Regions from separate parts of the Planococcus plakortidis genome, predicted to be linked through region 2. Evidence: riboswitches for the same ligand, from Rfam matches in the RefSeq annotation. Region 2 holds a riboswitch; each other region holds the start of a gene.
The links. A riboswitch is a leader RNA that binds a small molecule or an ion and turns the genes downstream of it on or off. The one in region 2 is predicted to bind cobalamin.

Region 1 (10,459 bases), 1.5 Mb from region 2:
GAAATCGAAACTTTCCGTTTCCTCGGCCATTTTCAGGGCGATCCCGAGTTATACCGGGACAAGGAAGAAGTGCCGGGACTGCGGGCGCGCGACCCGATCATGAAACTGCGCCAGCAGCTCTTGGATGCGGAACATGTGAATGAACCGGAACTGGAAGAAATCGAAACACGCGCCAAAAAAGAAGTCGATGACGCGTACCAATTTGCACGCGACAGCGATTATCCGAAACCTGAAGCCGCATTGGATGACGTCTTTACATCTTAATCCGAAAAGGAGAGATTCCGAAATGGAGACAGCGAAAAAAAGAATGCTGACGGGCAATAAAGCGATGGCGGAAGCGATTGCCCAGGAGATGGAGAACGACAAAAACGTATTTGTGCTCGGTGAAGATATCGGAAAATACGGCGGCATTTTCGGTTCCACGCAAGGCTTGATGGAGAAATTCGGTCCGGAGCGTGTGCTCGATACGCCAATTTCCGAGACGGCGTTTATCGGTGCGGCGATCGGTGCAGCGGCAGAAGGCATGCGGCCGATTGCAGAATTGATGTTCGTCGATTTCTTCGGCGTCTGTATGGATCAGATCTACAACCATATGGCGAAGATTCCGTATATGTCCGGCGGCAATGTACGCTTGCCGATGGTGCTCATGACTTCGGTCGGCGGCGGTTATAGCGACGCCGCGCAGCATTCCCAGACTCTATATGCAACGTTTGCCCATATGCCCGGAATGAAAGTGGTCGCACCAAGCACGCCGTATGATTTAAAAGGCATGATGACATCTGCGATCCGTGATGACAATCCGGTTGTTTTTATGTTCCATAAATCGCTTCAGGGCCTAGGGTGGATGGACCAGCTCGATTATGCAGTCGGCCATGTGCCGGAAGAATCGTATACCGTGCCGCTCGACAAAGCGAATGTCATGCGGGAAGGGAAAGACGTGACGATCGTCGGTATCCAGATGATGACGCATTTCGCGATGGAAGCGGCAGAACGTCTCGCACAAGACGGCATCGAAGCGGAAGTCATCGACCTGCGTTCCTTGGCGCCGATCGATAAAGACACCATCATCAACTCAGTGAAGAAAACGCATCGACTGGTCGTCGTTGATGAAGATTACCGCTCGTACGGCATGACCGCAGAAATTGCGGCCATCGTCTCGGAAGAAGCGCTCTATGAACTCGAAGCGCCAATCAAGCGCTTGGCAATTCCGGATGTGCCGATTCCGTACAGCCATGTACTCGAAGATTTTGTCTTGCCAGGCCCGACTAAAATTGTCGAGACAGTCAAACAGATGATGGATGAAGCGTAAGAGGAGGCGATTGGATGCATGATGTGACTTTGCCGAAGCTATCTGAAGATACCGATGAGAGCTTGATTGTCCTGTGGTTCGTGGATGAGGGCGATTACGTCAAAGAAGGCGCCGTGCTGTGTGAAGTGCAAACGGAAAAAGCGGTGTCGGAAATTCGTGCGGAAACGAGTGGAACGGTGAAGAAAATCCATGTGAAGCGCGGAGATTCCGCTAAAGCCGGCACGTTGCTTGCAGTCATCGATCCGAAAGGACAAGCTGCCGAGAGCACGGGGGCTTCTGAAAAAGTCCACCTCGAACAGGCGGAGGAAAACAAAGCGTCACAAGAGACAGCGAGCTTTACCCGTGTATCGCCGAGACTTCGTCATCTGGCGAAAGAACTGGGCGTTAAACTTGAAGACGTCAAAGGCTCTGGAAAGGGCGGGGCAATTACCGAACAGGACATCCGTGATGAAGCGGGATTATGAATAAAGAAAAGGCGCAACCGGTTTGAGCGGTTGCGCCTTTTTTGTTGATGAATAAATTATTCATCTTCCTTAGAATGCAATAATGACAACATTTGCCCCTTATTACTCGGCAATGGATAAATACTGGTGCAGCTTGAAAAGTGCTTGCTCTCATTGGATGAATAGACTTAGTCCATCAATTCAGGATAAACGGTTTCCGCAACTAACTGCACGGCTTCACCGATGCGCGGCCCAGGGCGGGAAGTAATGTCGGAATCGATGAAATGCACTTCCTCGTTTTCGATGGCGTCCACATCCGACCAGCTGTCGCGCGCTTCGATATCACCGACGGCATCTTCGACATAAGAAACGGTCGTCAAGATGACTTCCGGATCGCGGGTGATGACTTCTTCTTCGGAAATATTCGGCCAGCCTTCCAAGTCTTCAAAGGCGTTCGTCACGTTTGCGTGATCCAAAATCTCCTGCATGAATGTCGATTTGCCGGTTGTGTAGATTTCAGGGGACGGGCTGATTTCCACATACACTTCTTTTGGTTCTTCGACCGCGGCGAGGCGCTCCTGGACATCTTCGATTTGCGTTTGGATGCCTTCGATCACTTCAGCGCCTTTGTCTTCCTTGGCAAGAACAGCGGCGATTTGTTCGATATCGCCGTAGACTTCGTCGAATGAAGTGGCCGATTCGATAACGAATACCGGAATATCGGCATCTTCCAGTTGCGCTAGGGCAGCCGGTGCCTCGCCGGTTGAATAAGCCAAAACGACATCCGGGTCGAGCTGGATGATTTTCTCGGCATTGAATTCAACCGAATCACTGACGCGCTCGATGTCCTGCGCCGCTTCCGGGTAGTTGTCATAGTCGGTTACGCCGACCAATTGGTCTCCGGCACCCAAGGCGAAGACGATCTCGGTATTGCTTGGGATGAGCGAGACGATCGTTTCAGGCGCTTGTTCAAATTCGAGTTCTTCGCCGCGGTCATCGGTGACGGTGTACGGTGCGTCGCTTGCCGTTTCAGGTGAGGTTTGTTCGGTTGTTTCTTCCGTTGCGGGCGCTTCGGCAGCATCATCTTGGCAAGCGCCGAGTGTTAAAGCGAGTGGAATGCTGAGTAAGAGAAATGATTTGATTTTCACGAGTGAGTCTCCTTTTTCTTCATGTGTTTTGTTGGATAGGATTTGCTGACGAACGGGATTTCATTGACGCCGTGCTGCTTATTGGCATAGACGGCCATGACAAAAAAGACATTGGCGAGCAGGTTGGCGTAGTCCATCAAATGCTCCGGCACTTCGCGTTCAAGCGTCACATGGTGCAGGGCACGCACGGATTTTTTCGCTTCGCTGCGGCAGACGTGGAGAATGCACGCACCGTGCGTTCCTTGCGGCAAGACGAACTGGTCGATTTCTTCCTTCACTTCCGCCACGTAGCGGTCATACAAGTCACTGAGCTCGGCAAGATCTTGTTCAGAAATCGCCAGTTTCCCGCGCACCGAACCGTTCAAGTGGTAAACCATCGGCTGCAAGTAACGCAGATCATTGATGATTTGCGGGATATCGTTGACCGCGATGGCTTCACCGATCCGCGTCGTCAAGGAATCGGTGCGGATCTCGAAATCGACCGTTGAAGCGCTTTCCCTCATGAATGGGTAGCACAGATAGCGCATGTCTTTTTTCATCTTTTCACCTCCTGCATAGAATGCGTAAATATCAGCAGACGTATCGCTTTCAAAAAGAGACAAAAAAAGCCACTCTCAACGAAGAGAGTGGCACGATTGCGAATATCCAGCACAAGGCTGTCCATAGGAAAAAGTTGCCGTAGATCCTCTTATCTTCCGAAGAGCAAAAATACGTTCAGAAAAAGGTAGGTCTCCTGGCTTGTGCATCGCTTTACTCTAAGGCCTTCCCGGGTCTCCCCAGTGGCATCTCTTATTTCATACGCACTTACAGTTGCGGAAACAGCTCCGGATTTTCACCGGATTCCCTGTTAAGCTGACGAATCAGCACCTTTTCCCTGCATGATTATTTACTTAGTTTCAGTGTAGCATTTTTGGCATGAGTTTAGGAGAGGGGAATGAAAATGTTTAAAACTTGAATAATAATGGAGAAACTGTCGTGGAGGCCGCTTTGGGCATGGCTCCGTACATAGGCGAATGGATCATAATCAGTATTTCACTAGGAGTTGAAAAACGTTCGTAAAAGTCATCGAGAACCAGCGAACGTTCGTAAAGTGTTTTGGTATGTTTACGAACATTTTTTGCGCTTTATTAAGCTGTTTTGAGAGCGTTCGGAAAAGTGTACTTTTACGAACGCTTTTCTCGTCGTTGATTAGATACAAAGATAATTTTAAACTATTCTAAATAACCAAATAATGTTAATGTGAAAAGAAGAGGAAATAATTTTTCGATTCATTTTTATTATGAGAAAGAAGCGACGTTCGATTAAAAATTGAAAAAGAAGTGGGCGATGAAATGAAAAAGTGGGTTGGGATTTTACTTGTACTGAGTTCTATTCTGGTTTATTGGCTTTGGCCGAAAGCAAGCATCGAAAAACCAATTGTTGTATCTGCGCAAGTCATAGAGTCTACTAATACAATGAGTGTTTCCTATATTACTACAAAACAAGATGATGCCCATTTAATGGAGGTCACTGTGAACGGAAAAGGCTTTTATCCTCCATCTCAGACCAATGGTGAAACAGAAGAAGAAAATATGCAAATTATCAGGGACCTGATTGCGCAAAATGGATATCAGTTGCGTGAAGCGACAATTGAGTTGAGCGATGAGGAACTGGCTTATCTCATGCCTGAAAATTCGAGTCGCACTTTTTTGGCGAATGTTTCTTTTGAAGATTATTCCCCTATAGAAGCTGATGGCATTCTGTTACTGGAAGAGGAAGCAGCAGAAGGGAAATTAGAACAGGATCAATTGCATTATATATTTACGGCGCCAGAACCAATGGCTATTTCTACAATTGGCCATTACAGTTCATCTGCCACTGTCTCCTGGTCGCGTGACGGTAGAGAAGTGAAACTGCCACTTGCAATGGAAAAGGGAGACACGCTGGATATTCATTTTCATGGACCCTATCAGATGGGGGAAACGGACGGACTTCTGCTCGAAATTCAAACAACAGACGACAATTACTATACAAGACACCTAAGAGAAACAGTTCAGCTGCCAGATGGATACTTAAAACAACTTGTAAATGAACAACGATAGTTGTAATATAGCATCGCAGTTTACATACCTTAAGTCATCGGTAGTCCGATATATTTAGGATTTGCAACAAATAAAAAGCATTAATTTAGGGAAATTGAATGTAACTTAGGTGCAGTTAAGTTACATTCGTGTTTTAATATACTGACTTTTCTTGAAATAAGGTAAAAAAATTAAAGGAAAAAAGTTCCAAGTTAGAGGAGGAAAAGAATAGTGAAAAAAACACTGGTAATTGTACTCATTTTTACTTTGCTGTCAGCGTGTAATTTAATTGAGTCTACACCTAGTATCGAAAAACTAAACAAGGCACCAGAAAATGTGCAAGAACTATTAGATCCGGCTGTTCCTCTTCAATCGATAAATAAGAATGGAGAAATGGCTTATCTTATTTATGAATCAAAGGATGAGGTAACTGCTTCTCTTGAAAAACAAGGAGACAAGTTAAACATAAAACTAAAAGCTGTACCAAAAGATGGTGACAATATTAAACAGCATGTATTCAAGTTGAAGATTGACAAGGAGACGGAAATGATCGACGTACTCATAAACGGCAAATCAACTCCGATGGCTGTAATTACGGGTCCATAAAAACTTGGTTCTATTACAACTGAATGTAACTTAATGTGAATTAAGTTACATTCACTTCCGAAGAAAATCAATCTTAAAATATAAAGAGGATGCTCTAGAAGAGTAAGTAGTTCAGTTTTGGAGTACAAAATGACAAAATGTACTTCAAAATGGACTACTTTTTTCATTTTAACTTACATACCAAATTACATACAAAATGATTTATAAAATGCAATTGAAAATGATAATTGAATGAAAATTTGTGATTTTGTGGTATTATGATAATATAACTTATAGAAAAAATTGCTTATTCAACTAACGGGCAGGATAATGAGAAAAGGTTTTTTGATAGAAATAAGAAATTAGATGGTAAATTAGTTAAAAAGGCTGTGTTATAAATGAAAGTTTCTTTGATTGCTGCGATGGATAAGAATAGAGTGATTGGCAAAGAGAATGACATTCCTTGGAGGATTCCCAAGGACTGGGAATATGTTAAAAATACTACAAAGGGACATCCGATAATATTAGGTAGGAAGAACCTTGAATCAATCGGAAGAGCCTTACCTGACAGAAGAAATATTATTCTGACGAGAGATAAGGGGTTTACCTTTAATGGTTGTGAAATTGTTCATTCAATAGAAGATGTTTTTGAGTTATGTAAAAACGAAGAAGAAATTTTTATTTTCGGAGGAGAACAGATTTATAATTTGTTTTTCCCTTATGTTGAGAAAATGTACATCACAAAAATACATCATGAATTCGAAGGAGATACTTTTTTTCCAGAAGTGAATTATGAGGAATGGAATGAGGTATTTGCCCAAAAAGGGATAAAGAATGATAAAAATCCGTATAACTACTATTTTCATGTATATGAAAGAAAAAACTTATTGAGTTAACGGGTGCGTTAATTGAAGAAGAACAGTAAAGATAAAGCACAAGAGCTTGGGATTACTCCAAGCTCTTTTTGTCATTTGAAATAAATTATATCTTTCCAATCAAATTGTTTATCTGTAATCCCTAATCTTTGAGCAGGTGTCAAAACCTTTTTATCCGCTGATTTAAAAGGGCGACAAAAGTTGTAGTAAGTTCTTAGAATTGTAATCGCAAATTGAGCATACTTCGGATTGAAGTTAGCGTAAATATAGCTCTTCTTATCACCACGAGCTGTTGTTAATGGTCTTTCAAGAGATGATATATAACGTCTTATCTGTTGAATAAAGCTATTGGTCGAATGGTCATTAACATTTAATAGCATCTTTGCGATTTCGTTTGGTTCCAGAGCAGATAAATCCGTTCTACAATCAACTGAATAAAATCCTTTATCCTTAGTGGCTAATGGATGTTTGATAGGGTTATCGGCATATTTGCGATATCTTTCTCCATCTTTACTAATAGCCTCTTCGTGGAATTGATGACTTGTTAGTAATTCAGTTAGATAATGAGATGCCAAAGTCCGTAGAAACTTTGTTTTGAATCCTCTGATATCTCCCCAATCGAGCAGTTCTGCTTTTGCTTGTCCGAATTCTTTTAAGCATTGTTTTCTGCTTTTCGTCTTGTTAACTTGGCAAATAAAATGATGTGCATCGCTCAACCTTAATTCTTTCGTGAATACTCTATAAAAGGCGTTTCTAATAGAGAAGTCATCATCACTAATCATTCGCCATTCGTCGGCATTAACCATTTGTTTAATTAACCAATAGTGAGCAGTTGTAGTATAAGGAGCATCAACATTTAAACCATCGACAAATCTACTCCTATTAGTAATTTTCCCTAATTCGTGAAGATAAGCATTCCTATTTTCGCTATCGTTAGCGGATGGTTCTTGTGGATAATAAGACCAATCTAACCTATCATTTTTACGACTAAAAGTATTGAGATGGTCTTCTTTGAATTTTCTTGTATCTTCATTTAATTCATCCATTGAAATATTCCAATCATAGGCAACATCAGAACGGAACACATATCTTGATAAGACCTCAGCAGATACAACTATATACGTTTGCATATTAAGGTCTTCAAACCCCGTATATTTCTTTGAACCTTGTCCTTTCTTACGGACGTTATTTAGGTAGTAGTGCATCTTGTCCGTATTAAGCCACATCTCGTTAAATTTCTTTGTTTGAAGGGGTTGTGTCTCATATCGTTCTAAAAACTCCAAACAACGCCTATACAGCCACTCCAGCTTATGATAGTAGGTTCCAACTCCAATTCCTAAAATATCACAAGTACGACTGACTGAAACCCTTCCAACAACCATCTTAGCGAACATTGGAAGAATGGTGTTCTTTTGTTGGTGATAAGTAGTGGTTTCTTCTCTTTTTGGTAGAACATTAGTGAACTTCTTACACGCCTTACATTGATAGCGTTGAGATTTGCCCCTACTTTTCCCCCTTTTGTAAAATTGCTTCGGCTCATTGAATGGGGTTGATTCTTCTTCCGAGCAGCCTTCTTTATGAAATTGATAATCTGGCTCAACATCTTGGATGCTATTGATTTCTATAAGGCGTTTAATTTCTTCAACAACAGACCAATTAGATAAAGGGGTTACTGTACAGTTTTGCGATACACCTCTGCCAATAGGATTGTCATTGCAGTACATACCTTTATGACCTTTATCTTTGGAACTACCAGTCATTTTATATCGACTTGGTTTCCCTTTTACATCTTTGAATTTGTGCTGTTCTTTCCCAAAATTACAACAAAACGGATTGATGCAGTAATTATATTGAATGGGATATTCAGAACCGTTCCATTTAAAAGACGTTGGCAAGAACAACATTTTGTTATACCTTGTTGCAAATCGTTTTGGAGTTAATAAATCATATTGTTTAGCCCTATCTTTTAATTCTTCGTTTGAAATCGGAATTTTAACATCTACAATTTCATCTTCCTTCGTGGCTAATCTTTTAAGCTTGGTCATTGTCTATCAACCCACTCTATCTTTGATACCCATTTTTTCAACAATCCGCTTATTACTTCGCTTGTTGGCAATCCATTCAATAAACTTCTTATCGTCTAAAATGTTCAATAAGAATTCATCCACTGCTTCGCTTTCAGTACGCTCTGCATATTCAGCGTATTGCTTAACTATCACCCTTACTTGCTCTGATATTTCCCAATCCACAGACTTAGCGTTCTTATTTTTTGGCTCAAGAAATTGCATAGGAAAATGCACCCCTTTTTGCTTAGTAAATTGTAACCATTTTAACACACCAATTTGCATTCCTACAATAATTATTTCACGTTCGCATTTTTATATACATTTTAACTTACATTTTGTGGTGTAAATTAACAACAAACGTTGATTTAACAATAAAAAACGAGTATCAAATTCAGTTGCAATTTGATACTCATTTAGGTTTACATTTTCACTTTTTGTACTCCAAAACTGAACTACTTACTAGAAGAGAGCATCCTCTTTATATAAACCCATTAATTTTCCACAACATCGATCAAGTCAGTATGTATTTCTATAAAGTAATTTTCCAATAAAGTTTCTATTTTCCCATTCTCTGCGTAATACGCATTGTCCGCGGACTCTACCTTACTGTAAAAATTCTCTTCCTCAATTTCATTCTCTTCCAGAGCTTGGTACAGTTGCCACAAGTGCTCAAGGTAAGTCTTTTCAACGACGGCATAATCAGCAGCGCCGATTTTTTCCAGGATGTTTACAAGTTCTTCCCGATACTGTTGGATCCCAACTTCCTTGATATAATCTCCCAGCCAATGGAGGAGCATTTCATGTCCGCCACTTTCGAGCTCTGAATAATAATGATATACAACCCACGCTTCATTGACTCTCTTGCTTTCAAACGGGAAATCCTTTTCGCTAATCACACGAATAACAGCATTCCATATATCATCATTGGTCATCAATTCTTTTCTATTCATTTTCAGCTTCACAATCGTCCCTCCAAATGTATGCAGTGAGCAGTTCTTTGCAGATATTTGAATCAATACTCAGTTCGCCATTCTCCAGGAAAATCCTCTTAAGACCTTCTTTGAAAAATGAAGAGTTTCAATTATCATCAAAAGTAATTTATAGAGCTGACGATTGAGTTTTTCTAAATTCTGAATGTAACATAATCCTAATTAAGTTACATTCAATCTCCCAATTTCATTCGCTTTGTTAGAAAATCCATCGAAATCATTTTCAAACGAACATATGATACATTCAAAAGGCGGTGCCATAAGGTTTGAAAACTCGAATTTCAATAGTATTTGGGTTTACCTATCAAGCGTTATGGAAAGAAAAAAAGCTTGTAAATCCGGTATTGGAATTATTTAAGCCGTTATTAACCAGATTCGTATTTGCAGCGAAACGATTGCTGCTTATGAGGTGATTCCACGGACACTACATGGTTGAGGCAGGATGTGTGATACTAAATATCACTCAAGACCATAAGAAGGAGATTATTGAATGTTATTTAGAGGCTTTAATTTTCAAGATCGCTCACCACAACATCATAAACCTAAACAAAGTCAGTTTTATGTGGAAACCAACTGCATTGTGTATCTCTTTGAACAGTTTTTACCTAAATTTCAGTTTGATGATGTAAATAGTGTCCGATTTGAGTGTTACCCAAATGCCGAATTGGCTTGTCAACCTGTCATCATGGATGGATTACTACCTGTAACGATCCCCTACGATGTAAGTGATTTTTACCAGCTATCCGATTTAGAGAAAAAGAAAAAGACACTTGATCTAATGATGGATGGACTACAGGTTATCTGTAAAGACAGGGGTTGGAATGAAGAGCCATTTTTATATGCGTATCAAAAGGTAGTCGAAAATAATTACACATTCAAAAAAACGTATAAAAACCCCAAATCAAGTCCTAATCGTAAATTGAGAGCGAAAATCGAAATAGAGGTTGGGATATATGACTGTACGGCTTCATTAGTGATTGAAGA
Region 2 (10,459 bases):
TCAATGTGCCGTTCAAAGAGAAGTACGAATTCCATATTTACGGCCCGTACTCGGAAGAATTGACGGCACGCATCGAGGAATTATGCGATATGGGCTTTTTATCCGAAGCACTTGAAGACAAAGGCTCCTATGTCCAATATAAATACGACGTGACGGATGAGGGCATGGAATTCCGCAATGCTGTCGGCGCTTCCATCCCGAAAAATCCCGAAGTCGCCGCTTTGCTCAATGCCCAAAGCGCGCGTTTCCTGGAACTGGCCTCGACGCTTTTATACTTCGGCCATCTAGAGCGCGGCGAACAAATCGCCAAATTACATAGCGTCAAAGGCAAGCTCAATTTCACCGAAGCTGAAATCGGAGAAGCTTACCGCTTTCTAGACGAACTCGAGCAATTGAAGCTTTCGTAAAAACGTACTCAATACTCATAGTCGATTATACTGTTGTTATAGTCAGCATAAGTAGCTGAGATGTTGACGAAATTCCTATTCATCTCTCAAACTATAGGCGGAGCTAAGGGGGAGGCCGACGCCTGGGGGATCGCGCGGGCTGGCGAGACAAAGGCGGCGTTCTTCCGCCTTGGCCGGGCACCCGCCCCGTTCCCGGGCAGCTGAAAACACGACGTCCTGTCGCGTCAGCTGCATGACTCGCTTCCTGCGAGCCTCAAGCAGCTCCTGAAGCGTAGTCGAACAGCGGAAGGTGCAGTGAGATGAGCCCATCCATTTGCGCATAAAAAAACTCCCCGAGGGGAGTTTTTGTCTACTCTTCGCTCAACAGCTTGCCGTTGACCGCGTACTCGCTTTTCTTCAAGTCTTCGAGGAAGACGACAACTTTTTCTGTCGGTGCACCGGTCGTTTCGGAAACAGCGGCCGTCACTTTCTCGACAAGCGCGCGTTTTTGTTCAGCGGTGCGTCCTTCGATCATTTTTACAGTTACGTATGGCATAATGGATGCAGCTCCTTTTCATTGGATGTTAGGCTTATCATATCAGAATGGAGGAATTGTACAAATGGCAAATGAAGAGAAACCGAAAAAGAAATTGGGATTCACCATCATAAAAGACGATCCAACTGACGGACACAAGGGCTATGGCATCGGTTCCCTATCACTTGAGAACGTTTCGCCGCTCATCATCGACGTCGAAGAACAGGACGCGGTGCTCGATATCGGCGCGATGCATGCAAGGAGCCAGACCGAACGCGGCATCAAATTCACGACCAATCGCGCAGACTCCGCTGGCGGAAAAGATTATTGGCTTGTATGGATCACCATCGACTTCAATCCGGCAGGGCCTTACTATGCGGGCGTCACGGCATGTGAAATGGTCGTCAACCGCGAAAAGCGCCGCGGCTATAAAATACTGGCCGACCACGTCAATCTGATGGACAAATCGATGAAGCGCAAAATCATCGTCGACCATATGGATGCGCCGTCGAAAAAAGTGCTCGCCGATTATTTGAAGACCCACAATCCGGAAATGTGGGAACGCAGCTCGGAACAATTGCACAATGACCTCGCGCAATAAGCGCGGATTCTTGAACGAAATGTGAAACCTGAAATTCGGTCCTTCAGGCAGTTGAAGTTGAACCGAAAAGAAAGTAAACTGAGAGTACAGCTTTTCATCTAGAAAGCTAGGACACCTGATAGCGGGCAAGTGCTATGAGCCATTGCGACAAACCCAAGCCCAATGCCTCATGTCACTTCCTCCGCGCCCATCAGGCCAAAAAGGTTTTCTGTGCAGGGAATCGATTCCCTTTGCAGAAAGCCTTTTTGCATGCGCTGAATCCCGAATATGCCCAGGCCATGACAAAAGTAGGCGCATCTATTCAATATGCATAGTCCACGCCGAATCGGGTAAAGAAAAGTGGCGGAAAATTGTATTGCACTTTTGCGGAAAACACTTATACTTTGTAAAGTGATTTCAATCTGATCAATAAAGGAGTTTGATTATACATGGCAGGATTCTGGTATACCGAAAAACAAACCGAAAACTTCGGGATTACAATGAAAATCAATAAAACGCTTCATACAGAACAAACAGATTTCCAATATTTAGAAATGGCTGAAACAGCCGAATGGGGCAATATGCTGTTCTTGGATGGCATGGTCATGACTTCTGAAAAAGACGAATTCGTCTACCACGAAATGGTGGCGCACGTGCCTTTGTTCACGCACCCAAACCCGGAGAACGTATTGGTTGTCGGCGGAGGAGACGGAGGCGTCATCCGTGAAATCCTGAAACACCCTTCTGTCAAAAAAGCGACGCTTGTCGATATCGACGGCAAAGTCATCGAGTACTCGAAAAAATTCTTGCCATCGATCGCATCCGGTTTGGAAGATGCGCGCGTTGAAGTGATCGTCGGCGACGGCTTCATGCACATCGCGGAATCGGAAAACGAATTCGACGTCATCATGGTCGATTCCACTGAACCGGTCGGGCCGGCAGTGAATTTGTTCTCGAAAGGCTTCTACGCTGGCATCTCGAAAGCCTTGAAAGAAGACGGCATCTTTGTGGCACAATCGGACAACCCGTGGTTCACGCCGGATTTGATCAAGCAAGTGCAAAGCGATGTCAGAGAGATTTTCCCAATCACGAAATTATACCTCGCGAACATCCCGACGTACCCAAGCGGTTTGTGGTCGTTCACGATCGGTTCGAAAAAATACAACCCGCTGGAAGTGCCGGCTGAGCGATTCCACGATATCGAAACAAAATATTACACGCCGGAACTGCACAACGCGGCATTCGTTTTGCCGAAATTCGTGAAAGATTTGACGGGTGAATAAGATGCGCTTTGACGAAACTTATTCAGGAAAAGTATTCATCAAAAGCCATCCGAATTACGAAGAGTCGAAAGCAGTCCTTTACGGCATGCCGATGGACTGGACCGTCAGCTACCGCCCGGGATCGCGTTTTGGCCCGAATAAAATCCGCGAAGTCTCGATTGGGCTGGAAGAATACAGCCCGTACCTGGACCGCGAGCTTGAAGATGTGAAATTTTTCGATGCGGGAGATATCCCACTGCCATTCGGCAATCCGGAAAAATCTCTTCTCGAGATCGAGACTTATGTGCACACGTTGTTGGCTGACGGGAAAATCCCAATGGGCATGGGCGGCGAGCATTTGGTGTCGCTGCCGGTCATGAAGGCGGTCGCGAGCAAATACGACGATCTTGCCATCATCCATTTCGATGCCCATACCGATCTCCGTGAAAACTACGAAGGCGAAGAATATTCGCATTCAACGCCGATCCGTAAAATTGCCGATCACATCGGCCCGAAAAACGTATACTCGTTCGGCATCCGTTCAGGAATGAAAGAAGAATTCGAATGGGCGAAAGAGCAAGGCATGCATTTGTACAAATTCGAAGTGCTCGAGCCGTTGAAACAAGTTCTGCCGACACTCGACGGCCGTCCGGTCTATATCACAATTGATATGGACGTGCTCGACCCGGCACATGCACCGGGGACAGGAACAGTCGACGCAGGCGGCATCACATCGCGCGAACTGCTTGCTTCGATCCATGCCATCGCAGCATCGGGCGTCAACGTCGTCGGCTTCGACCTCGTTGAACTCGCGCCAGTTTACGATCATTCCGATCAAACAGCGAACACCGCAAGCAAACTCATCCGCGAAATGATCCTTGGGTGGGTTAAATAAGAAAAGCGGAAGCGCCTGTCCAGCTCCGACAGGCATAAGACGGTCTGGCGAAGCGGCGCTTTTCAGCCGCACAGCCAGAATGGCTTATGACCCGAGGAGCTAGGCGCTGGAGCTAGACAAGAAGAAAAGCGCAAGCGCATAGCTACTTTCAAAACCTAAAACAAAGCCGGCCTATTAAATCATAGGCCGGCTTTGTTTTGCCGAAAATTAAGTTATGGCAATACAAGACACTTTTTTATTTATAGAAGCAGTGAAGGCTAGCTCGGATTAGATTGAAAAACCGGCGGCAATCGGGCTATAATGAAAAGGTTATTATTTATCGGAAAGGCGGATGCATATGAAGAAATCGGTGAAAATCAAATTGACGACGGTCATCCGCCAGCCGGGTGCCGAAGATCAAGTGATGGAACTGCGTTCAGAAGGCGTTCTGACCGAAAAAAACGGTCGCCGCTATCTACAATACGATGAGCGGCAGGACGATCTCGATATCCGGACAACGGTCAAACTCGGTGAAACAGATGCTGTCGTGATGCGCAGCGGAGGCTTGCAGATGCGCCTGCCATTCCTATTGGATAAGGAACAGACCGGCAATTTGCGCCACGGGGAAGAATCGTTCATGCTCACGACCAAAGCGCACGAACTCATCATGACGGAAAGCCGTTTCAAGGTGCGCTACGATTTAGCGTTAGGAAACGACTTTGCCGGCGAATACGAGATGGAAATACAGTTTACGGAGGGAACCAGATGAACGCAGTAGAACAAGTACAGCAAAACATTAAACAGGCGATCGCCGAAGCGGTCCAAAAAGCGGGGCTTACAGAAGAACCGGTCCAGGTCCAATTGGAGTCGCCGAGAGATAAAGCAAACGGCGATTATGCGACGAACGTGGCGATGCAATTGACGAAACTCGCGAAAAAGCCGCCGCGCGCGATCGCCGAAGCTATCGTAGAAAACCTGGATACTCAGTCGGCGAATATCGAGAAAGTCGATATCGCAGGCCCTGGTTTCATTAATATCATCATCAAGAAAGATTATTTGAACGATGTCATCAAGACGGTCCTTGAGCAGGGCGCAGAATACGGCCGTTCGAACTCAGGCAACAGCGAGCGCATCCAAGTGGAATTCGTCTCGGCGAATCCGACAGGCGATCTTCATTTGGGACACGCCCGCGGCTCTTCTGTCGGGGACTCCCTGTGCAATATCCTGGACCTTGCAGGCTATGATGTATCCCGTGAATATTACATCAACGATGCAGGGAACCAGATCAATAACCTGGCCTTGTCGATCGAAGGGCGTTATTTCGAAGCGCTTGGGAAAGGCGAAAGCATGCCAGAAGATGGCTACCGCGGACAGGACATCATCGATATCGCAGCGGCGCTTGTTGAAGAGCATGGCGATAAATTCCTCCATATGACAGAACAGGAACGTTACAAAGCCTTCCGTGAGCACGGCTTGAAAGTGGAACTCGCGAAACTGCAGAAAGACTTGGCTGATTTTCGTGTCCATTTTGATGTGTGGTATTCGGAAACCTCCCTTTATGAAAACGGCAAGATTGATGCGGCCCTGAAAAAACTGCGCGACAATGGCCATATTTACGAAGAAGACGGTGCGACTTGGTTCCGCTCGACGACATTCGGCGATGACAAAGACCGCGTGCTCATCAAGAACGACGGCACGTACACATATTTGACGCCGGATATCGCTTACCATGAAGACAAAATCCAGCGCGGCTTCGACAAGCTCATCAATATTTGGGGAGCTGACCATCATGGGTATATCCCGCGCATGAAAGCGGCGATCGAAGCGCTTGGCTATGACCGCGATACGCTCGAAGTGAGCATCATCCAAATGGTGCAATTGTATAAAGACGGCGAAAAGATGAAGATGAGCAAACGTACCGGCAAAGCCGTCACGATGCGCGAATTGGTCGAATTGGTCGGCCTTGATGCGGTCCGTTACTTCTTTGCGATGCGCTCTGGCGATTCGCATATGGACTTCGACTTGGATTTGGCCGTATCCCAGTCCAACGAGAACCCGGTTTATTATTCCCAGTACGCGCATGCGCGCATCTGCTCGATTTTGCGCCAGGCTGCTGAACAGGACTTCACCGCTTCAACTGAGCATCTGGAACTGTTGGCACACGAAAAAGAAATCGAAGTTCTGAAGAAGATCGGCGATTTCCCGCAAGTCATCGCAGACGCCGCGAAACTTCGCGCGCCTCACCGTGTCACGACATATATCCACGAATTGGCTTCGAGCTTCCACAGCTTCTATAATGCCAATAAAGTGCTCGATGCCAGCAACGAAGACTTGACGCGTGCACGCCTTGCCTTGATCGAAGGGGTTAAGACAACACTCGCAAACGCCCTGAAGACCGTCGGCGTCCAAGCTCCTGAAAAAATGTAGAAGACAATTAGCGCTTTCGGTGTATAATGGAGTCATCAAATCAATTGAATAGCAATCATGAAGGTGCTTATGTCTAAGAACATGAGTTAAAAGGGAAGCCGGTGCGATTCCGGCGCGGTCCCGCCACTGTATGTGAGAGCGAACTGCGACAAGCCACTGGGAAATCCCGGGAAGGCGCAGCGAGCGACGATCACAAGCCAGGAGACCTGCCTTCATGAACACCGAATCGAAAGCTTGCGAGGACAGGCTGGACGCGCTTGTTTTGCGAACCGTCCTGTAAGTCCCCCGCAGTTTCACTGCAGGGGACTTTTTTTATGAAATGTGGAAGCGGCTGTTATGCCTCGACAGGCGTAAGACGGATGGCCGAAGCGGCGCTTTTCAGCCGCATAGGGCAGTCGGCTTATGACCCCGAGCGAGCGCTTAGTAGGGATAATACAAAACATCAGGAGGAAAAGACATGAAAAACAGATGGAAATTCGGGACAGCTGCAGGAATAGCTGCCATTGTACTGGCTGGATGCGGCGACGGTGCGGCGCCTGTCGAAGAGCAAGATGTAGAAACACCGGCTGAACCGCCGTCGGAAGTAGCGGAAGCGGAATTTCCGGTCACCTTAGTCGATGCAATGGGCGATGAAGTGGTCATCGAAGAAGAACCGGAATCATTCGTTTCGATGATTCCTTCTAATACGGAAATCGCCTACGAACTCGGTTTGGGAGACAAAATGGTCGGCGTTTCGGATTTCGACAATTACCCGGAAGAAGTAGCGGATCTTGAAAAGATCGGTGGCCAGGAATTCAATGTGGAGAAAATCATCAGCCTGCAGCCGGATGTCGTTTTGGCCCATGAATCAGGGCTCGGCATGGGAACTGAAGGATATCAGCAGTTGCGTGATGCCGGATTGAATGTCTTTGTCGTGGAAAACGCAGAAACATTTGATGAAGTATATGAAACGATTTCGGTCATCGGCCAAGTGTCAGGCGCAGTGGAAGCGGCAGACGGGTTGATTGAAGAAATGGAAGCGCAAGTCGCGGAAGTGGAAGAACTGGCGGCTGGTGTCGATGAATCCAAATCGGTCTTTGTGGAGATCGGCAGCGAACCGGAACTTTATACAGCCGGAACGGGTACGTTCATCCATGAAATGCTGACAATGATCCAAGCGGAAAATGTAGCAGGAGGCGAGGAAGGGTGGATCAGCATGGATCCGGAAGCGGTCGTTGCGGCCAACCCTGAAATCATCATCACCACAGAAGGCGGCTATATCGAAAATGCTGCTGAACTGATCAAAGAGCGCAGCGGCTATGCAGATGTGACGGCCGTGCAGGAAGATGCCGTCCATGAATTGAATCCGGATACCGTCACGCGCCCAGGCCCGCGTTTGACGGAAGGCTTGATGACGATGGCAGAGTTGATTTATCCGGAGACCTTCAGTGAGTAAATCTGCACTCGCCTATCTGGTCTCCCTGATTTTATTGGCCGGGGCGATGGTACTTGGCGTGACGGTCGGGACGGTGCCGATTTCACCGGCGGTCATCTGGAATCCTTCTTCAGACGAAGCCGCAGCGAACATTTTATGGAATATCCGCATGCCACGCGTAGTGCTTGCGGGACTGGTCGGTGCGGCACTTGCGATTGCGGGCGCAGCTTTTCAGGGCTTGCTGAAAAATCCGCTCGCTGATCCTTATACTTTGGGAGTGTCGTCCGGTGCCGCTGTCGGTGCCGTGATGACGCTTTTTTTCGGCATCTCCATTCCGTTTCTCGGCCTGTTCACCTTGCCGGTCATCAGCATGATCGGCGCATTGATCACGATGCTCGCCGTCATGGGCTTTGCGCGGCTTGTTGACCGGTCGATGAAGATGGAGACGGTCATTTTAACCGGTATCATCTTCAGTTCATTCCTCGGGTCGATCATGTCCTTGATGATCGCATTGACCGGCGAAGAGCTCCGGCAGATCATCGGTTGGCTACTCGGCAGCGTGTCGATGCGAGGCTGGCCTTATGTACAGATGGCTTTGCCGTTCGTATTGGCCGGTTCATTCGTCTTATGGCTCTACCGCAGGGAATTAAATGCCATGCTGTTCGGGGAAGAGCGCGCACAGCATCTGGGCGTGGACGTCAAGAGGAGCAAGATGGCGATTTTGATCGGCGGCTCGGTCCTGACCGGAACTGCCGTCGCAGTATCCGGGACGATCGGCTTTGTCGGCTTGGTCGTCCCGCACATGACACGTCTCGTCTGGGGTTCTGACCACCGGCATGTGCTGCCCTTATCGTTCATCAATGGAGCCGCGCTATTGATTATTTGCGACCTGGTGGCGCGGACGATTATCTCGCCGACCGAATTGCCGATCGGGGTCATCACCGCATTCATCGGGGCGCCGGTCTTTGCATTCATCTTTTTCCGCCAGCGCAGAGGAGGGCTTTAAATGTTGCAAATCGAAAATCTATCAGGCGGCTACGGCGATAAAAAAATCGTCGACCGCATTTCATTCGGTGTCGGAAAAGGCCGCATGCTCGGCATACTCGGGCCGAACGGCAGCGGGAAATCCACGTTGATGAAATTGATCAGCGGCGTCTTGGGGTCGACAGCCGGCGTGGTCCGGATAGGCGGCAGGGCGCTCGACGATTTCCCGGCCAAGGAATTGGCCCGCAAGATGGCGGTCTTGCCGCAGCTTCATGCGCATGCTTTTTCACATACTGTCCGCGAAACGGTTTCTCTCGGCAGGTACCCTCACCAAAGCGGATGGTTTTCCTCATGGTCCGCGGAAGATGAAGCGGCCGTCCAGGAAGCGATGCAGCTGATGAACATCAGCCACTACGAATCGACCTTGCTTGAGGAGATGTCTGGCGGCGAGCAGCAGCGCGTCTTCGTGGCGCAGGCATTGGCGCAAAACGCTGAGGTCCTGCTTCTTGATGAGCCGACCAACCACCTTGACATCAACCATCAAAAAGAATTATTGGATACGATCAAAAGGCAGGCCATCGAAAAAGAATTGACAGTTGTCTCGATTTTTCATGATATCAACTTGGCATCGATGTATTGCGACGAACTTTTATTGATGGACGAAGGAAGCATCGTCCGGAAAGGGGAGCCTCACGAAGTCGTCCGGACACATGACGTCGAGTCTGTCTATCGGACGCGTGTCAGCAACCATCCCCATCCAGAGCTGCCGAAGCCGCAGATCACTCTTTTGCCAAACGTACGGAGAAAAACACCAGGTCAGAAAGTGAGAGCCGGCGATTTTCTCATCACGCCGGAATTCGTCGCTTATCAGAGCGAGCTTCCGCTGAAGACGGTTTCCTCTGCAGTTGTCAATGCAGGCTCGGGCTGGTTCCGCAATTTCCTCAACCGCCGCGTCGACGCCACCTATAATATCGACAATAGTTACGTGGAAATGGTCGCTTATATCGAAGACAGCGGGTTGAAAGCGACGGATACGGTGGCGATGATGACAGCTGTGCGTACTGAGCATGCCATTGTCCGTGAATACAAAGCTGATTTCGGCAGCATCGTCGTGGCGGTGACGGCCGGTGTCGGCAACGGCGTTGATGTATCGCAGGCCGTGGCGCGTGAGCAGCGCGTCGGCACGATCAATACGTGGATCATGGTGAACGGCATTCTGTCGGATGAAGCGTTCATTCAAGCGATGATCACTGCGACTGAAGCCAAAACGAAAGCTTTGCAGCATGAAGAAGTCATCGATCCCTTGACCGGGACGATCGCGACGGGCACCTCAACCGATAGCTGCCTGGTCGCCGCGACGCAGCAGGGGGAAGCGTTGCCGTATGCTGGCCCGATCACCGAAGTCGGGAAGCTGATCGGCGCGGGTGTCTTCGAATGTACAGTCGAAGCGATCCATCTGTATCGCGAGGCGAAGAAAGCATGATCCACTATGTGCTGGCAATTGGCATCGGCCTATTGCTCGACCGGCTGATCGGGGATCCGCCGACATGGCCGCATCCCGTTCGCTGGATCGGTTCATTGATCAATAGGCTGAAAAGCCGCCTGAATGTGCCGCAGCATGCGTTTCGCAATGGCTTCATCATGCTTGCCATCGTGCTAGTGATTGTCGCTTCAACGACAATCTTCGCCGTCATGGCTGCCTATTCGCTCCATCCAGTGATCGGAATTTTGGCCGAAGCGCTGTTAATCGCTGCCGGCTTGTCCCAGAAAAGCTTGAAGCAGGCAGCGGAAGATGTCTATGCACCGCTTGTCCAAGGTGATTTAGCCCTCGCCCGGAACAAGCTGTCATGGATTGTCGGGCGAGACACGGAATCTTTGGGAGAAAGCGAAATTACTCGCGGTGTCGTCGAAACGGTTTCCGAAAATACAAGCGATGGCATTACCGCTCCGATGTTTTGGGCGCTATTGTTCGGCGCGCCGGGATTGTGGATCTACAA
Region 3 (10,459 bases), 540 kb from region 2:
CTTGGCTACGCTGCCTGTTTCCTTTGGTTGATATCGGAACTGCCGGCTAAGGAAGCGACTTAATGGCAGCTTTCCAAGTTTCCTGGTAATGGCTAATGGTCGGATCCATTACATGGGAGGGCAGGGATTGGCTATCGTAAAATTTTTGACCAAGAAGTGTGTGCGAATATAGGAAACCCCAAACTACGCAGCTTTTGAGCGTGGTTTGGGGAATTTTGATTGATATATCCTGCTGAGTAAAGATGCCGCTTTAGAGCTTCCCAAGCGTTTGGTTGATCTCATCAAGTTCCACTTTCAACCATCCGCGGACGCTGTTGATGAACCAAATGGCGTCAAATGTATCGAGCTCGTCTTTTTTCAGCACTTTCGTTTCGATGCGCCCTTCTTCCAGTAGCTGTTCGCGGTAGACACCGGCGAGCAGGCCGCTTGAGACGGGCGGCGTGTAGAAACAGCCGTCTTTTTCTGCGACCAGATTGCCGATGGTAAACTCGGTCAATTCCTCGCGGTCATTCCATAACAGTACGGAAAAAGCGTCAGCCGCTTGCTGTTGGTGCTGTTCATAGATGCTGCGGTTGGTCGTTTTGTGATAGAGAAATGCATTTCGGCTGTCTACTGGCGATTTGGCGAGTGCACAGCGGATCGGCTGCTCGATCGGGGCTGCCGGCTGTGCGGCCAGCTCCATCTTGCCGCTGCGCTCAAGCGTCAGGCGGACTTTGAAAAGGCCTGTTGCATGCTTTGAAGCAAGCGATTCCAATTGTTTCGCCATCGCCTCTTCATCCAATGCAAAACGGAAATATGCTGCGCTTTTTTTCAGCCGTGCGAAGTGCAGTGCGGCAAGCGGATAATTGCCGTCTTCCAGCTTGAGCGATTCGAGCAAGGCGAATTCCGGACGCTGGTCTGTCAGCACGCGCGCTTTCGTCAATAGTTCCTCGTATTCGCCGTCGGATGTCGAATCCCAGGTGATGCCGCCGCCTACGCCGTAGCGCGCAGCCGATTTGTCCTGATCGATGACGACGGTGCGGATCGGCACATTGAAGATGGCGTTTTTCTCAGGCGTGATATAGCCGATTGCGCCGCAATAGACTTCCCGAGGCGTCTGTTCGAGTTCGGCGATATAGCGCATCGTGCTGACTTTCGGCGCGCCGGTGATCGAACCGCAAGGAAACAATGCCTGGAACCAGTCGAATACGCGAAGCCCTTCCGGCAGTTCGGCTTCCACCGTCGACGTGAGCTGATGGACGGTCGGGTATTTTTCCGCTTCAAACAGCTTCGGCACTCGAACCGTCCCCCGCTTGGCGAGTCGGCTCATATCGTTTCGCAATAGATCGACGATCATCAAGTTCTCGGCGCGTTCTTTTTCCGATTCGAGCAGCACATCCAAAATGGCCTCATCTTCCCAGCTCGTCCTGCCGCGTGGTGCGGTGCCTTTCATCGGCTTCGTGCGGATACGCGAGCCGTCGATGCGGAAGAACAGTTCCGGCGATGCCGACAAGATCTGATGGCGGCCGATGTCTAAGTACGCACTGTAATCCGCTTGCTGGTTGCGTGCGAGCTGCCGATAAAATGCTTTCGCATCCCCTTTGAACCCCGCAGTGAGGCGTTCCGTGTAATTCACTTGATAGGTATCGCCTTCTTCGATGGCCTGGCGGATTTTCCGGATGCCGTTTTTGTACTCAGCAACGGAGCCTTCAAGCGTCCATGCCGATACTTCATACTCAGCATCGCTTACTGGTTTTGGCGCTTGTGTTTCGCTAAAGATACCGAACCAGACAAGCGGCATTTCAGCACCGGCACGTACAGCCATTTCCGGATGGAAAGCAGGCGCTGCTTCGTAGGATACGTAACCCGCGGCGTAATAGCCTTGCGACGTGTAACGGTCGACTTGTTCAAAAACGCCCGCTACGTCCTTCAGCGACTTCGCTTCAAGAACCGCTTGCGGCTCGGAAAAAGCGACCGTTTCCGGCGTTCCGTCGGCTTTCGCAAAATCAAACTGCAGATAAGGGGCCATCGTGTGCGCCTCCTTTCTTTTCACGATTCCATAATTGGGCGTTCTGGTAGGCGGTCGCGAGCATCTGAAAGCCATCCTTCGTCAAAATCGATTCAGGATGGAATTGGATGCCTTCGATGGGCAACTCTTTATGGCGCACGCCCATGATGCTGCCATCTTCCGCTAATGCAGTCACTTCGAGAATGGCGGGCAGCGTCTCGCTGTCTGCCACAAGCGAATGATAGCGTACGACCGGCGTCGGTGAACCCAGCCCTGCAAAAACCCCTTGCCCCCTGTGTGCCACTTCCGACACTTTCCCGTGGACCGGTTTTGCCCCTTTACGGACTTTACCGCCATAGAATTCCACAATGCTTTGATGACCAAGGCATACGCCGAGTATCGGCACGTTCCCGCTGAGCCCTTCGAGCGCTTCGATTCCCACTCCTGGCTGCAAGGGCTTGCCAGGCCCTGGCGATAGCACGATCAATTCCGGCGATAAGACTTCGATGTCTTGGAGCACGGCCCGGTCATTCTGGAAGACCTCCACACGTGCACCAAGCCGTTCGAAGTAGTGGACAAGATTATATGTAAATGAATCATATTGATCGATGATGGCAATCACGGGAAAAACTCCTCTTCAAGTGAAATGTTGCGTAAATTCATTATAAAGGGAGGATGAGGATTAAGCATCGATTATCTAATGGCATGTCTTATGATTGGAAAGCGCCTAAATTGAATATTGGCCTGATGGACTTCACGGCCGGATCCTGTTAATTCCCGGTTTCGCCTTTTTCCTGTGCTTCTTTCCTGTACACTCTCTTCTCAAACCAAAACCCGCCGCGTATGAATAGCGCGATGAACAAGGCTTTGAAAATATTTTCCTGGAAATTCCATACACCCTCTTGCGCGTGGTCTATCCAGCTATTGACTGCTGCAAGCGCCAGGAATCCTACGAAATATATTATATGTTTACGCATGCCCAACCCTCCAGATGGATTTGAAATTCCATTATGCCCACTCTATCATGCTGCCTTTCGTTTTCCAAATAAAGGATGCATATTAAAAACCCGGATTACCAGGTAATCCGGGTTTTGTATATTTAATCGATCTGGCGCAATGCAGCTGCAAGCCGTGCGGCAAAATTCTCCGGCGGCTCTTCTGCAGTAAGCCGCAGACACACAATATTCGGGTTCGAGTCGATACTTTGCTCAAATTCCGTCGGCAAGGCGATCGGGTATTGTTGCAATGCTTGCGTAAATAACGGCACTTCTTCAGGGAGCAAGTATATGTCTGCTTCGTTCATGGCAGAGCCATCGGATTTCAGGTTTCGAAACGATATGTCATGTTCCAATGTGCAATCAAAACTTTTATCATGCAATTGAATGGTTACGGTCCGGTTTTTTTTGATCAGGCATTCCATATCTGTCGTATCAGTTTCCGCCTCAAGCAAGTTCCCGACCTGCTGTGCCAGGTCCATGATAGTGTGTTCGATTTTCATATCGTTCCCCTTTCTTAAAGCAAGTTGCGCGGAACAGAAAACGCCGAAAAAACCCAGGCAAGGGCTTTTTTCGGCGTTGGTTCCAGCGCTATTGTCTGTTCCATTTTACCAAATTGAAGTCGGGTATCATTAAGCGGTGAAAAGTGGTGCCTGAACGGAAATACTATAGTTTTCCATCCGTGAATAGTATAAGATAAACCGTGCAAAAAGGGAAACCATAGGCCTATGTTTGCTTATACAAAATTAATCCTCTTCTTCCTCATCATCGTTGTCGTCCGAATCACCATGGTTCTCGCCCGGCATGACATCCGTTTCCTGTTCCATTTCCGGCTCGTCTTCCCCGCCGCCGCATGCAGCGAGCATTCCTGCAGACAGCATTGCCGCCGCGCCGACTTTCAGCCATTTCTGTTGTGCCATCGCCCTTCCTCCTCTGTTTCAATTCCTTATTTGCTCTATACCCGCTTGCCTGAAGGAGAAACTAGGGGGAGGATTCAGGAGTTGGCGGCTGACAACATGCCTTTGCGATGGCTGTATTTCATCAGCACACTTTCCGCAAATGCGCCGCAGCGCTTGCGGTCATCCGCGGACGGCATCTGTTCGACTTTGAGCGTCGCGGCTAAAATGGTTTTCGCATGGAGCATGTCCCGGAACAGATCCACCGCCCCGCAATAGGTTGCAAAACAGCGGTCGCCTGTCCCGAATACACCTGTAACAAGCGTCTTGTCTTGCTGTTCCATCGCTTCAAATAAGCCGTGAAGCTGCTTTGGAATGTCACCGTTCATCCACGTATAAGTGCCGACCAAAACTATATCGTAACGGCATAGTTTGGTGAGATCGAATTCCTTTACACGAAAAGCATCCGGTTCAGCCCCTTGCCGCACGAAAGCGTCCGCCACCATATGCGCAAGGGTTTCAGTGTGCCCCGTCGCAGAAGCATAGACAATTGCAACGCTCGGTTTATAATTCGTCAAAGCCGTTCGACTCCGATACTTTCGTATAGGCGCGCGATTTCTGTTCGAAGAAATCCGACTTCGTGCTGTTCATCATATCGTCACCGAAGACGCGGATCCACGGCATCGGGTTGTCCCGCGTTTCATAGAGGTTGCCAAGGCCGATTTGGCGCAGCCGCTTGTTGGCCAAATACTCGACGTATTCATTGAATTCATCAAGGTCCAGGCCATCGATCTCCCCAAGGATATGCTGGGCCCATTCTTTTTCGAGTTCGACGGCGTGCGCCACTTCCTCGCGGATCCAGTTGTTCATGCTATCTGTCGCAAGCTCCGGGTTTTCTGCGATCAAGATGCGGATAAACTGGGACACGAAATAAGCGTGCTGCATTTCGTCGCGCTGGATATAGCTGATCATCGTACTGGTCTTGAGCATTTTCTGCTGGCGCGCGAGGTGGTAGAAAAAAGCAAAGCCCGCATAGAAATAAATGCCTTCCAAATTGATCGAGTTGACCGCAAGCTTCAGCAGGTTTTCCAAATTCGGCTCGGTACGAAATGCTTCGTATGCTTGTAAAATGCGTGCGTTGCGCTTTCTGACGAGCGGATCGTTCTTTGCTTCATCAAAGCGCCGGTTCTGTTCATCGAGCGGCACGAGCGAGCTGAGCACGTAGGAATAAGACTCGGTATGGACCGCTTCCTGCTGGGCGATGACGGCAAAAATCGACTTGAAACTTGAATCGCTGACATAGTCCATGACTTGGGTCATCGTTGGTGTCTGCAGGCTGTCGAGAGACGCGAGTTGCGTGTTAATGCGCAAAAAGACATCTTTCTCGGTATCCGATAGCGAATCCCAATTTTTAATATCATCCTGCATATTGATTTCCTGCGCTTTCCAGAAGTTCGCGAGCAGCGCTTGGTACAGTTCATACATATGCGGATGGGCGATGTCGTTCCAATTGAGCAGACCTGAGCTCGCTCCGCCGACAATGGCGGTCGAGCGGTTCGGTGCATCCGGGTCCATCAAGACTTGTTTCGTTAACGTTTCCATACTCATCATCCTTCCTTAGCTTTCGCATGCCTCGCATGCTTCGATTTCTTCCTGCGACGTGCTGCGCACATAATAGCTTGTCTTCAAGCCGCACTTCCACGCTTCGAGGTGCAATTCGAGCAATTCCTTGGCGCGGATCGTATGCGGCACGTATAAATTAAAGCTGATCGACTGGTCGATATGGCGCTGTCTTGCGGCATTTTGGCGGATGCTCCATTTTTGGTCCAGCACGTGGCGCGCGCGGCGGTAATAATCATATGTGTGGTGGTTAAGGTCCGGTGCCGTCACATTAAAGCGGAAATTCTTTTTCTCTTCTGCGTATTCGACGGCATACAAAGGATCGATGCCGTCTGTCGAGCCGCCGATTTTCGCGGTCGACGAGTTTGGCGCGACCGCCATCATCCAGCCATTGCGGACACCGGATGCAGATACTTTGCGGCGCAAGGCGTCCCAGCGTTCGCCCGTATAGCTGCGGCGTTCGAAATACTCGCCCGTGTGCCATTCAGAACCTGTGAATTCACTGAAGGCGCCTTTTTCTTCTGCCAGTCCCGCTGATGCGCGTATGGCGTGCCAAGCGATTTCTTCATACAAGGTATCGGCATAATCGACTGCTTCTTGCGTTTCCCAGTGGATGCCGCGAAGCGCGAGCAAGTGGTGCCATCCGAATGTCCCTAATCCAACGGCGCGATATTTTAGGTTCGTCACTTCCGCCTGGCCGACCGATATGGTGTTCAAGTCGATGACGTTATCGAGCATGCGCAATTGAATCGGGATGAGGCGGGACAAAACGTCCGCTTGCACCGCTCTTGGCAAGTTGATGGATGATAAATTGCAGACGACGAAATCGCCCGGTTTTTTCACAGTGACGAGATTCCCTTCTTCATCTTTGTATTCTTTAATGATTTCAGTCGGCGACATGTTCTGTGCGATTTCACTGCATAGATTGCTGCAATAGATGGATGTTTTGCCGATGCCGCGCAAGTGCTTGTTCGGGTTTTGGCGGTTCACTTCGTCACGGTAGAACATGTACGGTGTGCCAGTCTCGAGCTGCGACACCATGATGCGCGCCATGATATCCATCGCACGGAACGATTTTCTGGCCAATAAAGGATGGTTGACCGCTTCTTCGTATTTTTCCGTGAAGTATTTACGGTCGGTTTCGTCGTAGAAGTCTTCGAGCCCGAGCAAATTGCCCTGCTCGTCTTTCCAACCCATTACTTGTTTCACTTCATGCGGGCAGAACGTATGCCATTCGCCGACGCTGCGGCCGTTTTCATCGGTTTCCTGCAATTTTTGCATAAACAAATCCGGAATCGAGACCCCGGTGAAAATATCGTGTGCTTTGCGGCGCTCATCGCCATTATTCGTTTTCAAATCCAGGAAGCCATTCATGATGTCTTTATGGAAGACATCCAAATAGACCGCCACTGCGCCTTGACGCTGGCCAAGTTGGTCGACGCTGACCGCTGTGTCGTTGAGCAGGCGGATCCACGGGATGACGCCGGATGAATTGCCTTTGAATTTGCGGATGTCCGAGCCGAGTGCGCGCACTTTTCCGTAGTAAACACCGAGGCCGCCGCCGTCTTTGCTCAGGCGTGCGACATCCCAGTTGTTCTGGTAAATGCCATCAAGCGAATCCGCTACGGTGTCGATAAAACACGAAGACATTTGGCCAAAACTTTTTCCGGCATTCGATAAAGTTGGCGTCGCCACCGTCATATACAGATTGCTCATCGCCCAATACGCTTCCTTGACGAGTTCGAGGCGGCGCACTTTCGGTTCTTTTTGCATCAAAGTCATCGCGATGACGAGAAAGCGCTCCTGCGGCAATTCCCACACACGGCCGTCATAGTCTTTTGCCAAATAACGGTCCGCCAGCAAGAACAATCCTATGTAATTGAACAATTCATCGCGCTCCGGTGAAATTTCTTGTCCCAGTAAGCGGATTTCGCCCTCGGAGTAAGCTTCCAGCAAATCTTTTGAATAAATCCCAAGGCGGCTAAGCCCATAAATCAATCCGTAGAAATCATCGTATTTATTCGCTGCGCTGTAGCCTCGCGTTAGTGCCGCTTGCTCATATAATTTCTCCAAATATAATCCTGCCGCTTCGAACGTCCAATGCGGTTCGTCCATCGAAACCCGGTCGAGTGCATCCTGAATTTTTCTATCGCGTTCTACTGCTCCTAAAGTCATTTTTAACACAGCTCCTTTGCGTATTCGTTTGCGATCATTCGGCGTTCTTTTCGTTCCTGTGCGTTGTCAAATAATCGTTTTTCATTTTCCGTTTCCGGCACCACGCTCGCGACTGGCGTTGGGCGCCCTTCTGCATCCACTGCGACCATCGTCAAGATCGAAGTGGTCGTTAAGCTGCGCGTGCCGCTTTCGATGTGCTGGCATTCTGCTTTGACGTATACTTCCATCGATGTCCGGCCCGTCGAAATGACAACGCCTTCCAAGATCAAGATATCGCCGACTTTTGCCGAGGACAGGAAATTGACGTTGTCGATCGATGCGGTCACGACTGCGCGCCGGCTATGCTTCATTGCCGAGATGGCGGCGATCTCGTCGATATACGCGAGGACGGTGCCCCCGAAAATCGTGCCCATATGGTTGGTGTCCGGCGGCAAGACAAGCCGGGACTGGATCGTCCTGGATACGCCGGCCGGAAGTTGTTCTCTGTGCATATTAATTTCCTCCTTCTAACAACACAAAAGCCCCCATTCTCCAGAGAGAATGGGAGCATGAACGCAAGTTAACTAAGTGGGCACATTTGGGCCACACGAACCAAACCTTTGTCATCCTTCCCAATTCCCGGAGAAGTGCAAAACGACAACAAAGGCAGGTCTCCTGGCTCGCGCGTCACTCTCCCCATGCCCTTCCCGTCCATTGGACAGTGGATTTCATGGTTCGTCTGCGCTTACAGTTGCGGGAACAGCTCCGGTATTTCACCGGATTCCCTTTTCAGCCCATATTGGGCACCCTTATTGCGGTATCACTATATATGGTGTTGAATTTTTACATCATCACCAAATCTTGTAGTTTCACTATAGACCAGTTCGAATTTCGCCGCAAGGATTTTCTCGTACTTCCTGTAGAAAGTGAAAAAGGGTCTAGTCGCTGGCTTGTTTTTCGTATAAAACTTTCAATTTGTAGTTATTTTTTGATACAAGGTTTTCAAATTTTCTGTTTCAGCGAAGACAGCGAGAACTTGCTTGTGAAATCGTTCCTGTGCTCTAGTTATGCATCATCTTTGTAGTCGCCAGCCTGCTTTGGGTTGGCCTTTAGCAATAAGCCAAGAAGGGCGCTTGTCTTATTGCGTCGGCTCACCCTTGTCGCTGGCTGGCTAATACATTTCATAGATTCGTGTGTGTTCAATTAGATCTGCTTCTCTAAGGAGTTGCCGGCTAGTGGGGGAATCGCTTCCTAAGGCGTGCATCGGTAAGGTAGATAGTATTTAGTTCGGGAGCTCGTTTGTGCTTCACGTTGGTTTTCAATACCTCGCTTTAGCACAGCCCATAGCAAAATCCCCACCGCTTTCCACTGCCATTTCTATTTCCCGGGAAATAAAAAGGCCGCGCAACTTACTGCGCGGCTCTTGTTATCCATCGACCCATTCAGATTCAGCTTCTGGCTGCTTTCCTTTTTGGTTCGTGGCTTCTTTATTGTCTTTGCTTGTATACGGCTTAAAACTTTTGGCTTTGTTTTTGCCTTTTTCCCAACGGTTCCAGCCTTTTTTGCCGGTGCCTTGACCTACGCCGCTTTTTGCTTTTGCTTTCGCTTTACCCATTTCGTTCACTCCCGTTCACTCATCGTGACGTTCAGCTTACCACATCCCGCCGCTTTCGTGAACAAAGGTGTTTAGGCCTCGAGCACTTTCTGGATGTCTTTGTGCATCGAATCGGGTGTATCTTTCGGTGCGAACCTTGCCACGACTTTGCCATCTCGGTCGACTAGGAACTTCGTGAAATTCCATTTGATACCGCTCGACAGGAAGCCTTTCGTGTTCGACGTCAAATGATCGAACAAGGGATGTGCGTCTTTGCCGTTCACTTTGATGATGTCGTGCATCGGGAACGTGACGCCGTAAGTCATGCGGCACGACGATTCGGCATCTGCCGCTTCCCCGACTTCCTGGCCGAACTGATCGGACGGAAAGCCCAGTACGACTAGGCCCTCATCTTTGTAGCGCTGGTAAATCTTTTCGAGGCCGTCAAACTGGCCGCGCAGGCCGCATTTGGTCGCCGTGTTGATGATGACCATCGGTTGGCCTTTGTAGCGTTCGAGCTTGTACTCTTCCCCGCTGGCATCGGTGACCTTAATCTCGTAGATTCCCATCATTCATCACTCCTGTTTCCATGAATTTTCACAGATCCATCTCGCCGAAAAATGCATTTAAGGCTTTCAGGTTATTCATTAGTTCGATGGCATTGACATCGAGGTAATTGCAGCTGGTGATCTTGTCGTGAATGGCCTGCTCAATCGGCTTTTCATCCGCACGCGACTTTTCCGTTAAAGAAATCCGGAAAGCGCGGCGGTCTTCAGCCGATTGTTCTTTCACGATGCGGCCATTTTGAATCATCCGGTTGATGATCGGGTTGAGCGTGCCGGTGCCGAGCCCGAGTTGCCCGCCGATTTCTTTCATCGTCAAGCCGTCTTCTTCCCATAACACGAGCAATACCAAATACTGCGTAAAGGTCAGGCCGAATGGTTCCAATGTCTTTGCGTAAAGTTTCGAGAAATTGCTCGAAGCTTTATACACTTCAAAGCATAATTGCTGTTCCAGTTTGGTCGGTTTATCCATGTCATCACCTGTTTTTCTGCTTATCGAACGACAATCTCCACATCCACGGAATCTTTGATCGCTTTGGAATATGGGCAATATGCGTGGGCTTTATCGACATATTCCTGTTTTTTGCCATCTTCCAATCCGTCGATATCCACTTCGAGGCGCACTGCAAGTTTCACGCCACCGTCCGTTT

Region 1: linked by a shared signal. The riboswitch ahead of BBI15_RS04175 (hypothetical protein) and the one ahead of BBI15_RS12955 (ABC transporter substrate-binding protein) in region 2 are both predicted to bind cobalamin.
Region 3: linked by a shared signal. The riboswitch ahead of BBI15_RS15565 (acyl-CoA thioesterase) and the one ahead of BBI15_RS12955 (ABC transporter substrate-binding protein) in region 2 are both predicted to bind cobalamin.

What each region holds. Positions count from the first base shown of each region.
Region 1 covers NZ_CP016539.2:812,329-822,787, forward strand. Annotated here, with positions in the region: gene BBI15_RS04155 (thiamine pyrophosphate-dependent dehydrogenase E1 component subunit alpha) at 1-264, shown strand, start outside; gene BBI15_RS04160 (alpha-ketoacid dehydrogenase subunit beta) at 287-1,309, shown strand; gene BBI15_RS04165 (biotin/lipoyl-containing protein) at 1,324-1,773, shown strand; gene BBI15_RS04170 (ABC transporter substrate-binding protein) at 1,941-2,900, opposite strand; gene BBI15_RS04175 (hypothetical protein) at 2,897-3,439, opposite strand; cobalamin riboswitch at 3,607-3,786, opposite strand; gene BBI15_RS04180 (hypothetical protein) at 4,232-4,981, shown strand; gene BBI15_RS04185 (hypothetical protein) at 5,192-5,566, shown strand; gene dfrG (trimethoprim-resistant dihydrofolate reductase DfrG) at 5,944-6,441, shown strand; gene BBI15_RS04195 (hypothetical protein) at 6,513-8,465, opposite strand; gene BBI15_RS04200 (hypothetical protein) at 8,472-8,756, opposite strand; gene BBI15_RS04205 (hypothetical protein) at 8,978-9,448, opposite strand; gene BBI15_RS04210 (hypothetical protein) at 9,966-10,459, shown strand, end outside.
Region 2 covers NZ_CP016539.2:2,580,315-2,590,773, reverse strand. Annotated here, with positions in the region: gene BBI15_RS12990 (YwgA family protein) at 1-407, shown strand, start outside; gene BBI15_RS12985 (2-hydroxymuconate tautomerase) at 757-942, opposite strand; gene BBI15_RS12980 (YwhD family protein) at 1,007-1,522, shown strand; gene speE (spermidine synthase) at 1,951-2,784, shown strand; gene speB (agmatinase) at 2,786-3,658, shown strand; gene BBI15_RS12965 (YwiB family protein) at 3,996-4,406, shown strand; gene argS (arginine--tRNA ligase) at 4,403-6,064, shown strand; cobalamin riboswitch at 6,109-6,292, shown strand; gene BBI15_RS12955 (ABC transporter substrate-binding protein) at 6,522-7,499, shown strand; gene BBI15_RS12950 (FecCD family ABC transporter permease) at 7,492-8,484, shown strand; gene BBI15_RS12945 (adenosylcobinamide amidohydrolase) at 8,485-9,945, shown strand; gene cbiB (adenosylcobinamide-phosphate synthase CbiB) at 9,942-10,459, shown strand, end outside.
Region 3 covers NZ_CP016539.2:3,123,061-3,133,519, forward strand. Annotated here, with positions in the region: gene pabB (aminodeoxychorismate synthase component I) at 251-2,008, opposite strand; gene BBI15_RS15535 (anthranilate synthase component II) at 1,986-2,609, opposite strand; gene BBI15_RS15540 (hypothetical protein) at 2,758-2,964, opposite strand; gene BBI15_RS15545 (DUF1259 domain-containing protein) at 3,087-3,485, opposite strand; gene BBI15_RS16490 (hypothetical protein) at 3,729-3,902, opposite strand; gene BBI15_RS15550 (flavodoxin domain-containing protein) at 3,977-4,456, opposite strand; gene BBI15_RS15555 (ribonucleotide-diphosphate reductase subunit beta) at 4,443-5,489, opposite strand; gene BBI15_RS15560 (ribonucleoside-diphosphate reductase subunit alpha) at 5,496-7,673, opposite strand; gene BBI15_RS15565 (acyl-CoA thioesterase) at 7,676-8,164, opposite strand; cobalamin riboswitch at 8,301-8,478, opposite strand; gene BBI15_RS15570 (DUF3934 domain-containing protein) at 9,079-9,267, opposite strand; gene BBI15_RS15575 (glutathione peroxidase) at 9,339-9,815, opposite strand; gene BBI15_RS15580 (transcriptional regulator, SarA/Rot family) at 9,844-10,281, opposite strand; gene BBI15_RS15585 (organic hydroperoxide resistance protein) at 10,302-10,459, opposite strand, start outside.